DNA from 2 places in the Pseudarthrobacter sp. CC4 genome. Region 2 is predicted to be linked to the other one. Evidence: riboswitches for the same ligand, from Rfam matches in the RefSeq annotation. Region 2 holds a riboswitch; the other holds the start of a gene.

Region 1 (4,687 bases), on a different contig from region 2:
TTGCGGCCGAATTTGTCGCCGAAGTGGCCGAAGACGATGCCGCCGATGGGTCGGGCAACGAAGCCGACGGCGTAGGTGACGAAGGCTGCGATGATGCCGTCCAGCTCGGTTCCGGAGTTCGGGAAGAACATCTTGCCGAACACCAGCGTGGCGGCGGAGGCGTAGAGAAAGAACTCGTACCACTCAACCACGGTGCCGGCCATGGAGGCCGTGACGACTTTCTTCAGGCCTGTGGCCTTGACGTCGGTTTCCTCGGGCCGCCGCGCGGCGGACTTTTCCGTACTCATTGATGAACTCCTTCGGCGTCTTCTTCGACACCACTGGGACAGTCTGTGGCGGAGACGTGTGATTTTGGCCACGAACCGCCGGGTCCCAACGAGTATGGTCCGCCTGAACGCCAAGCTCAACGGCGAATCATGCAGAGGCTATCTGCATAAATGCACAAAAGTGTGCCTGCGAGGGCGGCCTTAGGCCGAGAGGTGCACCCGAAGCTGATGGCCCAGCTGGCCTATTTCCGTCAGGAAGCCGTCATGGCCGATCGGCGCCTCAATGACATGCACGTCCACTTCTCCCGGCAGGGCCGCGGCAAGTTCGCGGGACTGGGACGGGAAATACAGCCGGTCCGAATCCACGGCGGCCACGAAGAACCTGGCGGTGGATCTCGCCAGGGTCTCGGTCAGGGTCCCCCGGTCCCGGCAGATGTCATGGCTCATCAGCGCCTCGGTGAGGGCGATATAGCTGTTTGCGTCGAAGCGCTTCACGAGCTTGCTGCCCTGGTGGTCCAGGTAGCTTTCCACCTGGTAACGGCCGCGGGCGGCCAGCGCCTCACCCTTCAGGGGCGACTCCGGCGCCTGGGGTTCCCGGCCGAAGCGGCCCTCCAGTTCAGCGGCGGACCGGTAGGTGATGTGGGCGATGCGCCGGGCAAGTGCCAGCCCGGCTTCGGGGCAGGGCCCGCCGTAGTAGTCGCCGCCGTTGAAGTGGGGGTCCTGCCGGATGGCCAGGGTCTGGGCCTGCGCGAAGGCGATCTGTTCTGCCGTGCTCGCGGCGCCCACCGAGATGACGGCGCAGCGCTGCACCCTCTCGGGGTAGGTCACGGCCCACTCAAGGGCGCGGGCGCCGCCCATGGATCCGCCCAGGACCGCGAACCAGCTGTTGATGCCCAGCTGGTCAGCCAGCCGGGCCTCCGCCACCGTACTGTCACGCAGGGTAACCAGGGGGAAGCGGGAGCCCCAAGGGGTTCCATCCGGGGCGGCCGACGACGGCCCCGTGGAGCCGTAGCAGCCGCCCACGATGTTGACGGACACCACGAAGAACTTGTCCGTGTCCACGGGAGCGCCGGGACCGGCCAGCTGTTCCCACCAGCCTTCTTCGTCCGTGTCGCCGCGGGTCACGTGGGTGCTGCCGGTCAGGGCGTGCTCGATCAGGATGGCATTGCTGGCATCGGCGTTGAGCGTGCCCCAGGTTTCGTAGGCCAGCGTGACGTCCGGGAGGTATCCCCCGGCTTCAAGTTCCAGCCCCCCAATGGAGGCATAGCGGACAATTCCGTGCTCGGGGACGGTGGTTCGGGTGACGGTAACCGTCATGGCAAGACCTCTTCTACGCGCTTGCCCGCCGTCGAATGACCGGCAGGCCAGGTCTTCACCCGGGGCACCCCACCGCGGAAGGAGGGTTGCCGGCCAGCAAGCCGGGGCTGTCACTGGCACTCATGACCTGGTACGAGTGTACGAAACAGCCCCCGTCTGCTGCCAAGAGTGTGACTGGTTGTGACTTCCCCGGCGTGCCGCCGTCTCGGGTTCTTTGTGCGTCCGGCTAGGCCCCGGTCGCGTCCTTTGCTGCCCGAAAGCCCGCTTCGAGGTCCGCCAGGATGTCATCGATGTGTTCGATTCCCACCGACAACCGGACCAGGCCGGGGGTCACGCCGGCGACGGCCTGCTGCTCCGGGGAAAGCTGGCTGTGGGTGGTCGACGCCGGGTGGATGACAAGGGAGCGGACGTCGCCGATGTTTGCCACGTGGGAGTGCAGCTCCAGCGCGTCAACGAAGCGCTTGCCGGCCTCGGCCCCGCCAGCCAGGTTGAAGGAGACAATCGCGCCCGTGCCCTTGGGCCCGTACTTGCGGCCCCGCTCGTACCACGGGCTGGAGGGCAGCCCCGCGTAGGCGACGGATTCGACGTCGTCCCTTCCTTCCAGCCAGCGCGCCACTTCCGTGGCGTTGGCAACATGGCGTTCCACCCGCAGGCTCAGCGTTTCCAGGCCCTGGGCGATCAGGAACGCGTTGAACGGGGAGACGGCAGAGCCCAGGTCCCGGAGCAGCTGGACGCGGGCCTTGAGGATATAGGACAGGTTGGCGCCCAGGGCACCGTCCTTGCCGAGGTCCCGGGCGTACACCAGCCCGTTGTAGGTGGGGTCCGGGGTGTTGAAGCCCGGGAACCTCGCAGGGTCCTTGCCGAAGTCGAACTTGCCGGAGTCCACGATCACCCCGGCAATCGCGGATCCGTGGCCGCCCAGGTACTTGGTTGCGGAATGGACAACGATGTCCGCTCCCCATTCCAGCGGCCGGATCAGGTACGGGGTGGACAGGGTGTTGTCCACGATCAGGGGCACGCCGGCATCATGGGCGATGCCTGACACGCCCTCGATATCCAGGACGTCCTGGCGGGGGTTGGACACCACTTCGGCGAAGAAGAGCTTGGTGTTTGGCTGGACCGCGTCGCGCCACTGGTCCAGGTTGTCCGGGTCCGCCACGAAGGTCACGGAAATGCCGAACTTCTTTAGGGTGTGTGCGAACAGGTTGTAAGTCCCGCCGTACAGGCTGGGGCTGGCAACGATATGGTCCCCCGCCTCGGCGATATTGAGGACAGCGAAAGTCTCTGCTGCCTGTCCTGAACTCAGCAGGAGTGCTCCCAATCCGCCCTCAAGGCTGGCGATCCGCTGTTCCACGGCATCCTGGGTGGGATTGCCGATGCGGGTGTAGATCGGCGCCAGTTCAGCGAGGGCAAAACGGTTGGCGGCGCTTTCCGCGCTTGGGAATACGAAGGACGTGGTCTGGTAGATAGGGAGTGCACGGGCGCCGGTGGCACTGTCCGGCTCCTGTCCTGCGTGGATCTGGCGGGTTTCAAAAGACCATCCGTTGGACAACTAAGGCTCCTCTGACATGGGCCCGGCATGCTGTAGGCACCGCGGGCCGCGCTTGCCATCCGGCCGTTGCCGGACAGCCAGGTCCTCATCCGGGGCACCCCACCGCGGATGGAGGGTTGCCGGCCAGCGAGCCGGGGCTTGGCGCTGGCACTCATGACCTGAGCCCAGTGTAGGAACATGAAACCGGTGCGGGACAGGATTGTGACGAACATAGTCCCCCTGATCTCCGCCCGGGAACGGGTTGAAATCAGGGGTCCCGGATGGAAAATCCTGGTAAGGGTACCCTTAGCTGAGAGGCCGATCACAAAGTGCCAAGATGTTGGCATGCGCATGGATCACGTCTCTTACGCCTGTGAACACGATGGCCTGGCTGCCACCACCGAACGTATTTCCTCTGCCCTCGGCGTTGAGGCAGTGAAGGGCGGGGTGCACCCGCGGTTCGGAACCCGGAATATGATCATCCCGCTCGCGGGGCACAAATACGTCGAGGTGGTGGAGGTCCTGGACCACCCCGCTTCCGACAAGGCCCCTTTCGGGCAGGCTGTGCGTGCACGGTCTGCCGCGGGTGGCGGCTGGATGGGCTGGTGCGTCGAGGTGGACGACCTGGCTCCCTTTGAGGAGCGGCTGGGCCGCTCCGCCGTCAACGGAAACCGCAAGTTCCCTGATGGCCGCGAATTGGTCTGGAAGCAGATTGGCATCCTGGGCCTGATTGCCGACCCCCAGGTTCCCTACATGCTCAAGTGGGAGGGGGATCCGTCCCTGCACCCGTCCAATGCCTACGAGAGCAACGTCAAGATGAGCTGCCTCACCATTGCCGGTTCCGCAGCCCGGGTTACGGAGTGGCTGGGCGAACCCGTCGAGAAGCCGCTGGAGGACGTCGCTGTGGAGTGGGTGGCGCCGCACGGAACCCCCGGGATCCTCTCGGTAACTTTCGAGACCGGCAACGGGGCCGTCACCATCTGACCCTTACCTTGGTTACCGTGCCGGCAAGCCCGGCACGGTGTGGGCCCCGTGCTCTCCTCGTCTTCGGCCGCCATCAGCAGGTGACAACGGCGTCACCTGCCGATGGCGGCCGAATCCATTTCCGAAGCAGACTCTCCAAACCCGGCCCCCAATAATGTCGTACCCTCCCGCGATGATGTTGGTATGGGAAAAGCGGCGGTGGGCGAAGGCGTTTGCGGACATGAATGCCGCTCTTGCCGTGCTCATTGCCGAGGCGGACGGGTGCGGTTCGGAGCCGTTTTCCGCTGCTGATCCGCTGGCCGGGCTGGCCGACGGGTGCCTGGACATCCTTGCCGGGGCCGCCGGGGTCCAGGCCAGGGTGGCGGGGCTGGTGGCCAGCGCTGCAGGGACTTACGCGGCCACCGCACGGGCGGCCGCCCCGCCGGACCCGCCCGTGCAGGCGCTTGAAAGGGCTATCGCCGCCGAGATCAGCTGTGTCATGGCCATCGGTGACCGGGCAGCCGGAGCCCTGCTGGCCCGCTCCCACGCCCTGACCACCTCCCTGCCCCGGACCCTCGCAGCCCTGCACAACGGAACCATCTCCTGGCAG
Region 2 (4,687 bases):
GCGGGAGGACACCGCCCGGGAACACCGCCGTATCCACGAAGCGCTGCTCGCTGCCCGCAGGCGCGGCCGGATTGAGCGCCGATGGCCCCAGTCCGCTGGTCTTATAGATGGCAGTGTTCGCGCCGATGGCCACGCCGCCGGCGATCATGGGATTGTCCTGGCCGGCTGGAAGGTTTGACACTGTGGTGCCCGGCTTCGGAGCGGCAAGTTCCTGGAAGACCGCGGGAGCCGCGAAGGCGGCGGTTGCGGTGAGGCTGATGCCGGCGATGCCGGCGGCGATAAGGGAAACACGGCGACGGATCATGGGCTTCTTTCGCGGGTCGACTGAAGTGCTGGCGGGTGTGCCGGCGGGGATCATCCGGCCACCATGGCGGCCGCCCGGCTGTGCAGAGCGGTGACGGCGGCGCGGGCGGAGGTCATGGCACCGTGCTGCCAGGCGATGGCATGGCTGAGGTGGTCCCCGGCGAAGTAGATGTTGCCGGAAGGCTCCAGCAGCTTGGCGTACTTCGCGTCATTCTGCGACGGCCAGCCCACCCAGGCGCCTTCCGAGAATGCCGTGCTCCCCCAGTCAACAGAGAACGACGCCGCCACGTCCTTGCGGTACACGTCGCCATGGATTTTCGCGCCCTGGTCCAGGGCGCGGCTGAGGCGCTTCTCCGGGCTGAGTTCCTTGTAGATGCGTGCGCTGGCGCCGGTGTTGTAGTAACCCACCATGGTGCCGCGCTGTCCGTGGAAGCCGGTGGACGGGTACCACATGTTGCCGAGGTCGATGTTGGTGTTGGTGATGCCGCCGTAGATCCGGTGGTCCTCCTCCCACCAGCGACGGGAGTATTCGATGCCGATCTTGCCGGCGTCGCTGGGGGTGGCGAATTTGAGGGCATCGAGCACGTCGGCGGGGAGGTTGCCGGGGATCTTTGCGGCGATGTGCGGGGGCAGGGTGCACACGGCGAAGTCCGCCTCGATGCGCTTGGCCTCACCGCCAGCGTTGCTGTATTCAACAGCCGCGCCTGCGGCGGTGTTGCTCATGGACAGGACCTTGGCACCGTAGACGAATTTGTCCTTGCCGATGGCTGCCTCAAACGCGTATGGGATGCGGTCCATGCCGCCCACGGGCTGGAACATCATCATGGCCTGGTCCCAGCCGAATTCGAAGGAGAAGTAGTTTCCCACGCCGCTGGCGAAAACGTCGGACAGGGCATCCGGAGCCAGGGGCACGCCGGCCTCCAGGCCGGCACCCGGGGCCACCGAGTATCCCTTGCGGCCGGTGCCGGCGTACTTGAAGCTCGCCGCGGCATCCCCAGGGACCTTGTTGCCAATGGCGCCGAAGCTCTTCAGGAAGGAGATCAGGTTCTCCTTGTCCGCTGCGCTCATGTAGCTGTCCAGGGCACCCTGGTCCGTGGCCTTGGCGAGCAGTTCGGAGACGTACCCGTAAACATCGGCCTTTGCTGCCCGGTGGCGGATGGGAGTATTGGAGAGCTTGCCGCTGCCCTCCCGGAAGAGGTATCCGTCAGCGTTCTGGTTGGTGAAGGGCTCGATCGCCACTCCGAGTTCCTTGCAGTAGTCCAGCGTGATGTGGTGCTGTGGAATGCGGCCCGGGCCGGCGTTCATGTACTGATCCCTCGAAAAAGCGGCGCGCTGGGTGACTCCCCGGAGATCCGCCTCCTCTGTCCCGCCCCGCACTGTCCAGTTGCGTCCGCCCGGGCGCATCCGCGCCTCAAGGATGGTGACTTTATAGCCGGCCTTACCCAGTTCGTAGGCAGTGGTCAGGCCCGCGATTCCGCCGCCAAGGATCACCACGCTCTTGCCCTTGCCCAGCAGGTCGTCAGCACGGGGTGCGGCGAACGCAGGAGCCGCGGCGTCCGGGGCCAGTCCCATGGCTGCCATGGTCTGGTACATCACCCCGGCTCCCCCCACCATTCCCACGTAGCGGAGGAAGTTCCTGCGAGTAGCATCTGTCATGTTGTTCCCTTTCACCGGAGTGTTACAGGGTGAGCCTAGGGATGAAATGTTTCGTCAAATGCTGTGACAGTGTCTGTCCTGTAGCGTTCAGATTTCCGTAAAGTAAACGCTCTTCCGGCACACGCAGCACCAACCTGAAAGGCCTTTTGCCAGTGAGTGGAAGCAGCGGTTACCTGCGCGAAGGGGTTCTCATCCGGCTGCTCGAGGACGCTGACGCCGATGGCCTGGCCACGGCGTACCAGCTGAATCGCGGACATCTGGCACCGTGGGAGCCAGAAAGGAATGACGCCTTCTTCACGCAGGAGCAGCAGGCGGAAATTATCCGTGCCAAGCGCGGACAGCACCTGTTGGGATCCGAGGTCCCATGGGTCCTGGTGGAGGAGGCCGACGGCGGTGCAGGCCTAGAAGGTGCGCGCACCAGAGGCGGGCGCCTTGTCGGGACAGTCACCCTGACGGGAATCGTCCGCGGCCCCTTCCTCAGTGCGAACCTTGGCTACTGGGTGGATGGCGGGCTTACCGGACAAGGCGTCGGCACGGCCGCTGTCCTCTTTGCAGCCAAGTACGCGCGGACAGCCCTTGGCCTGCACCGTATCCAGGCGGCGACCCTGCTCCACAACACGGCATCCCGCCGGATCCTGCAGCGGGCAGGGTTCCGGGAGATCGGCGTGGCACCGGAGTACCTGAAAATAGCGGGGCAGTGGCAGGACCACCTGCTGCATCAACTGATCCTGCCGCTCCCGTAAGTAGCCCAGCCAGGCCCTGCACCCTCCGCCGGCGGCACGGCAGGACAGTACTTCAGTTACGCAACATGACGACGACGGCGGTGCGGCCGCGGGCGGCAAGTGTTACGTTTTTGGGGAGTAATGAGTACCGGCGCCAAGCCCTGACTGGCCGGTCGGCAACCCTCCTTTCGCGGCGGGGTGCCTCAGGTGAACACTCGGCATATCGACCCATTCGAGCTGCAAGCGTGAGAGAAGGAGATCGTCGTGTCTGACGCACCTGCCCCTGAAGAGAAACTGTCATACCGCCTCATCAGCGGGCCGGATGACCGCGCCTTTTGCGAGCGGATCTCCGCCGCGCTGGCGGAAGGCTATGTCCTCCACGGCAGCCCGGCGGCAACCTTCAACGGCAGCAGCGTGATCGTGGCGCAGGCGGTAGTCCTGCCGGCAGCCATCGCTTCCGCGGACGCTGCCGTGGCAGATGCCGTTGACGACCTCGAGTCCGCCGGTGATGACCTTGACTTCGGCGGCGAGGGCCACGCATGAGCTACGCCGGAGACCTGACCCCGCAGGAGGCCTGGGAAAAGCTCGAGCAGGGCGCCATCCTGGTGGATGTGCGCACGGAGGGCGAATGGGCCCACATCGGCATTCCCGACACCAAGGCCACCGAGAACGATCCGCTGTTCATCCAGTGGACCTTCCCGGGCGGAATCCCCAACCCCGACTTCATCACCGACCTTAGCCAACAGGCGCCCGAGGACAAGTCGACCGAACTGGTGTTCCTGTGCCGTTCCGGCCAGCGTTCCATCGCGGCCGCTATCGCCGCCACGCAGGCCGGCTTCACCTCCTACAACGTCCTGGAAGGCTTTGAGGGTGAACCGGACCGTTATGGAGAACGTACCGTCAACGGCTGGAAGAACCGCGGCCTGCCGACCAACCTGGGAAAGAACTAAGTGACCTTCAACGAAGACGCCACCGGCTGGAGCCCCGACACCCAGGCCGTCCGCGGCGGGCTGGACCGCACCAACTTCCAGGAGACCAGCGAAGCTGTCTTCCTGAACTCCGGTTTCGTGTACGAATCCGCCGCCGCTGCGGAGCGGGCCTTTACGGGCGAGGACGAACGCTTTGTCTACTCGCGCTACGGCAACCCTTCCGTGGCCACGTTCCAGGAACGGCTCCGCCTGCTTGAGGGGACCGAGGCGTGCTTCGCGACGGCGTCCGGCATGTCCGCGGTGTTCACCGCCCTGGGTGCGCTGCTGGCGGCCGGGGACCGGGTGGTTGCCGCCCGCTCACTCTTCGGCTCGTGCTTTGTGATCCTGAACGAAATCCTGCCGCGCTGGGGCGTGGAGACCGTCTTCGTGGACGGCCCTGACCTGGAGCAGTGGCGTGAAGCGCTCTCCGAGCCCACCACCGCCGTCTTCTTCGAATCGCCGTCCAATCCCATGCAGGAGATCGTGGACATTGCTGCGGTGAGCGACCTGGCGCACGCTGCCGGGGCGACCGTTGTCGTCGACAACGTTTTTGCCACCCCCCTGCTGCAGCGGTGCGGGCAGTTCGGCGCCGACGTGATTGTCTACTCGGGCACCAAGCACATCGACGGCCAGGGCCGGGTGCTTGGTGGCGCCATCCTGGGTACCAAGGAGTTCATTGACGGGCCGGTGAAGCAGCTGATGCGCCACACCGGACCAGCACTGTCCGCGTTCAACGCCTGGGTCCTGACCAAGGGCCTCGAGACCATGGCGCTGCGCGTCAACCACTCCTCGGCGTCAGCCCTGCGCCTCGCGGAATGGCTGGAGGAACAGCCTGCCGTCAGCTGGGTGAAGTACCCGCTCCTGAAATCGCACCCGCAGTACGAGCTGGCCGTAAAGCAGATGAGCGCCGGCGGCACTGTCCTCACCTTGGAACTCGCCCCCTCCGGCGGCCGCTCGGGCAAGGACGCGGCGTTTGCGCTGCTGGACGGCCTGCGGATCATCGACATCTCCAACAACCTTGGCGATGCCAAGTCGCTC

What was found. Region 2 has a riboswitch for S-adenosylmethionine ahead of PV768_RS12605 (DUF1737 domain-containing protein). Riboswitches for the same ligand answer to the same signal wherever they lie in the genome.
Region 1: it holds a riboswitch for S-adenosylmethionine, as region 2 does, so the genes downstream of both, PV768_RS08125 (bifunctional o-acetylhomoserine/o-acetylserine sulfhydrylase) here and PV768_RS12605 (DUF1737 domain-containing protein) in region 2, are expected to answer to the same signal.

What each region holds. Positions count from the first base shown of each region.
Region 1 covers NZ_JARCCZ010000010.1:4-4,690, reverse strand. The annotation lists gene PV768_RS08135 (MFS transporter) at 1-287, opposite strand, end outside; gene metX (homoserine O-acetyltransferase MetX) at 468-1,583, opposite strand; SAM riboswitch class IV at 1,596-1,711, opposite strand; gene PV768_RS08125 (bifunctional o-acetylhomoserine/o-acetylserine sulfhydrylase) at 1,810-3,135, opposite strand; SAM riboswitch class IV at 3,179-3,294, opposite strand; gene PV768_RS08120 (VOC family protein) at 3,460-4,098, shown strand; partial or broken gene PV768_RS08115 (endonuclease) at 4,271-4,687, shown strand, end outside.
Region 2 covers NZ_JARCCZ010000017.1:227-4,913, reverse strand. The annotation lists gene PV768_RS12620 (Rid family hydrolase) at 1-304, opposite strand, end outside; gene PV768_RS12615 (flavin monoamine oxidase family protein) at 355-1,959, opposite strand; gene PV768_RS12610 (GNAT family N-acetyltransferase) at 2,112-2,702, shown strand; SAM riboswitch class IV at 2,819-2,933, shown strand; gene PV768_RS12605 (DUF1737 domain-containing protein) at 2,946-3,224, shown strand; gene PV768_RS12600 (rhodanese-like domain-containing protein) at 3,221-3,631, shown strand; gene PV768_RS12595 (O-succinylhomoserine sulfhydrylase) at 3,632-4,687, shown strand, end outside.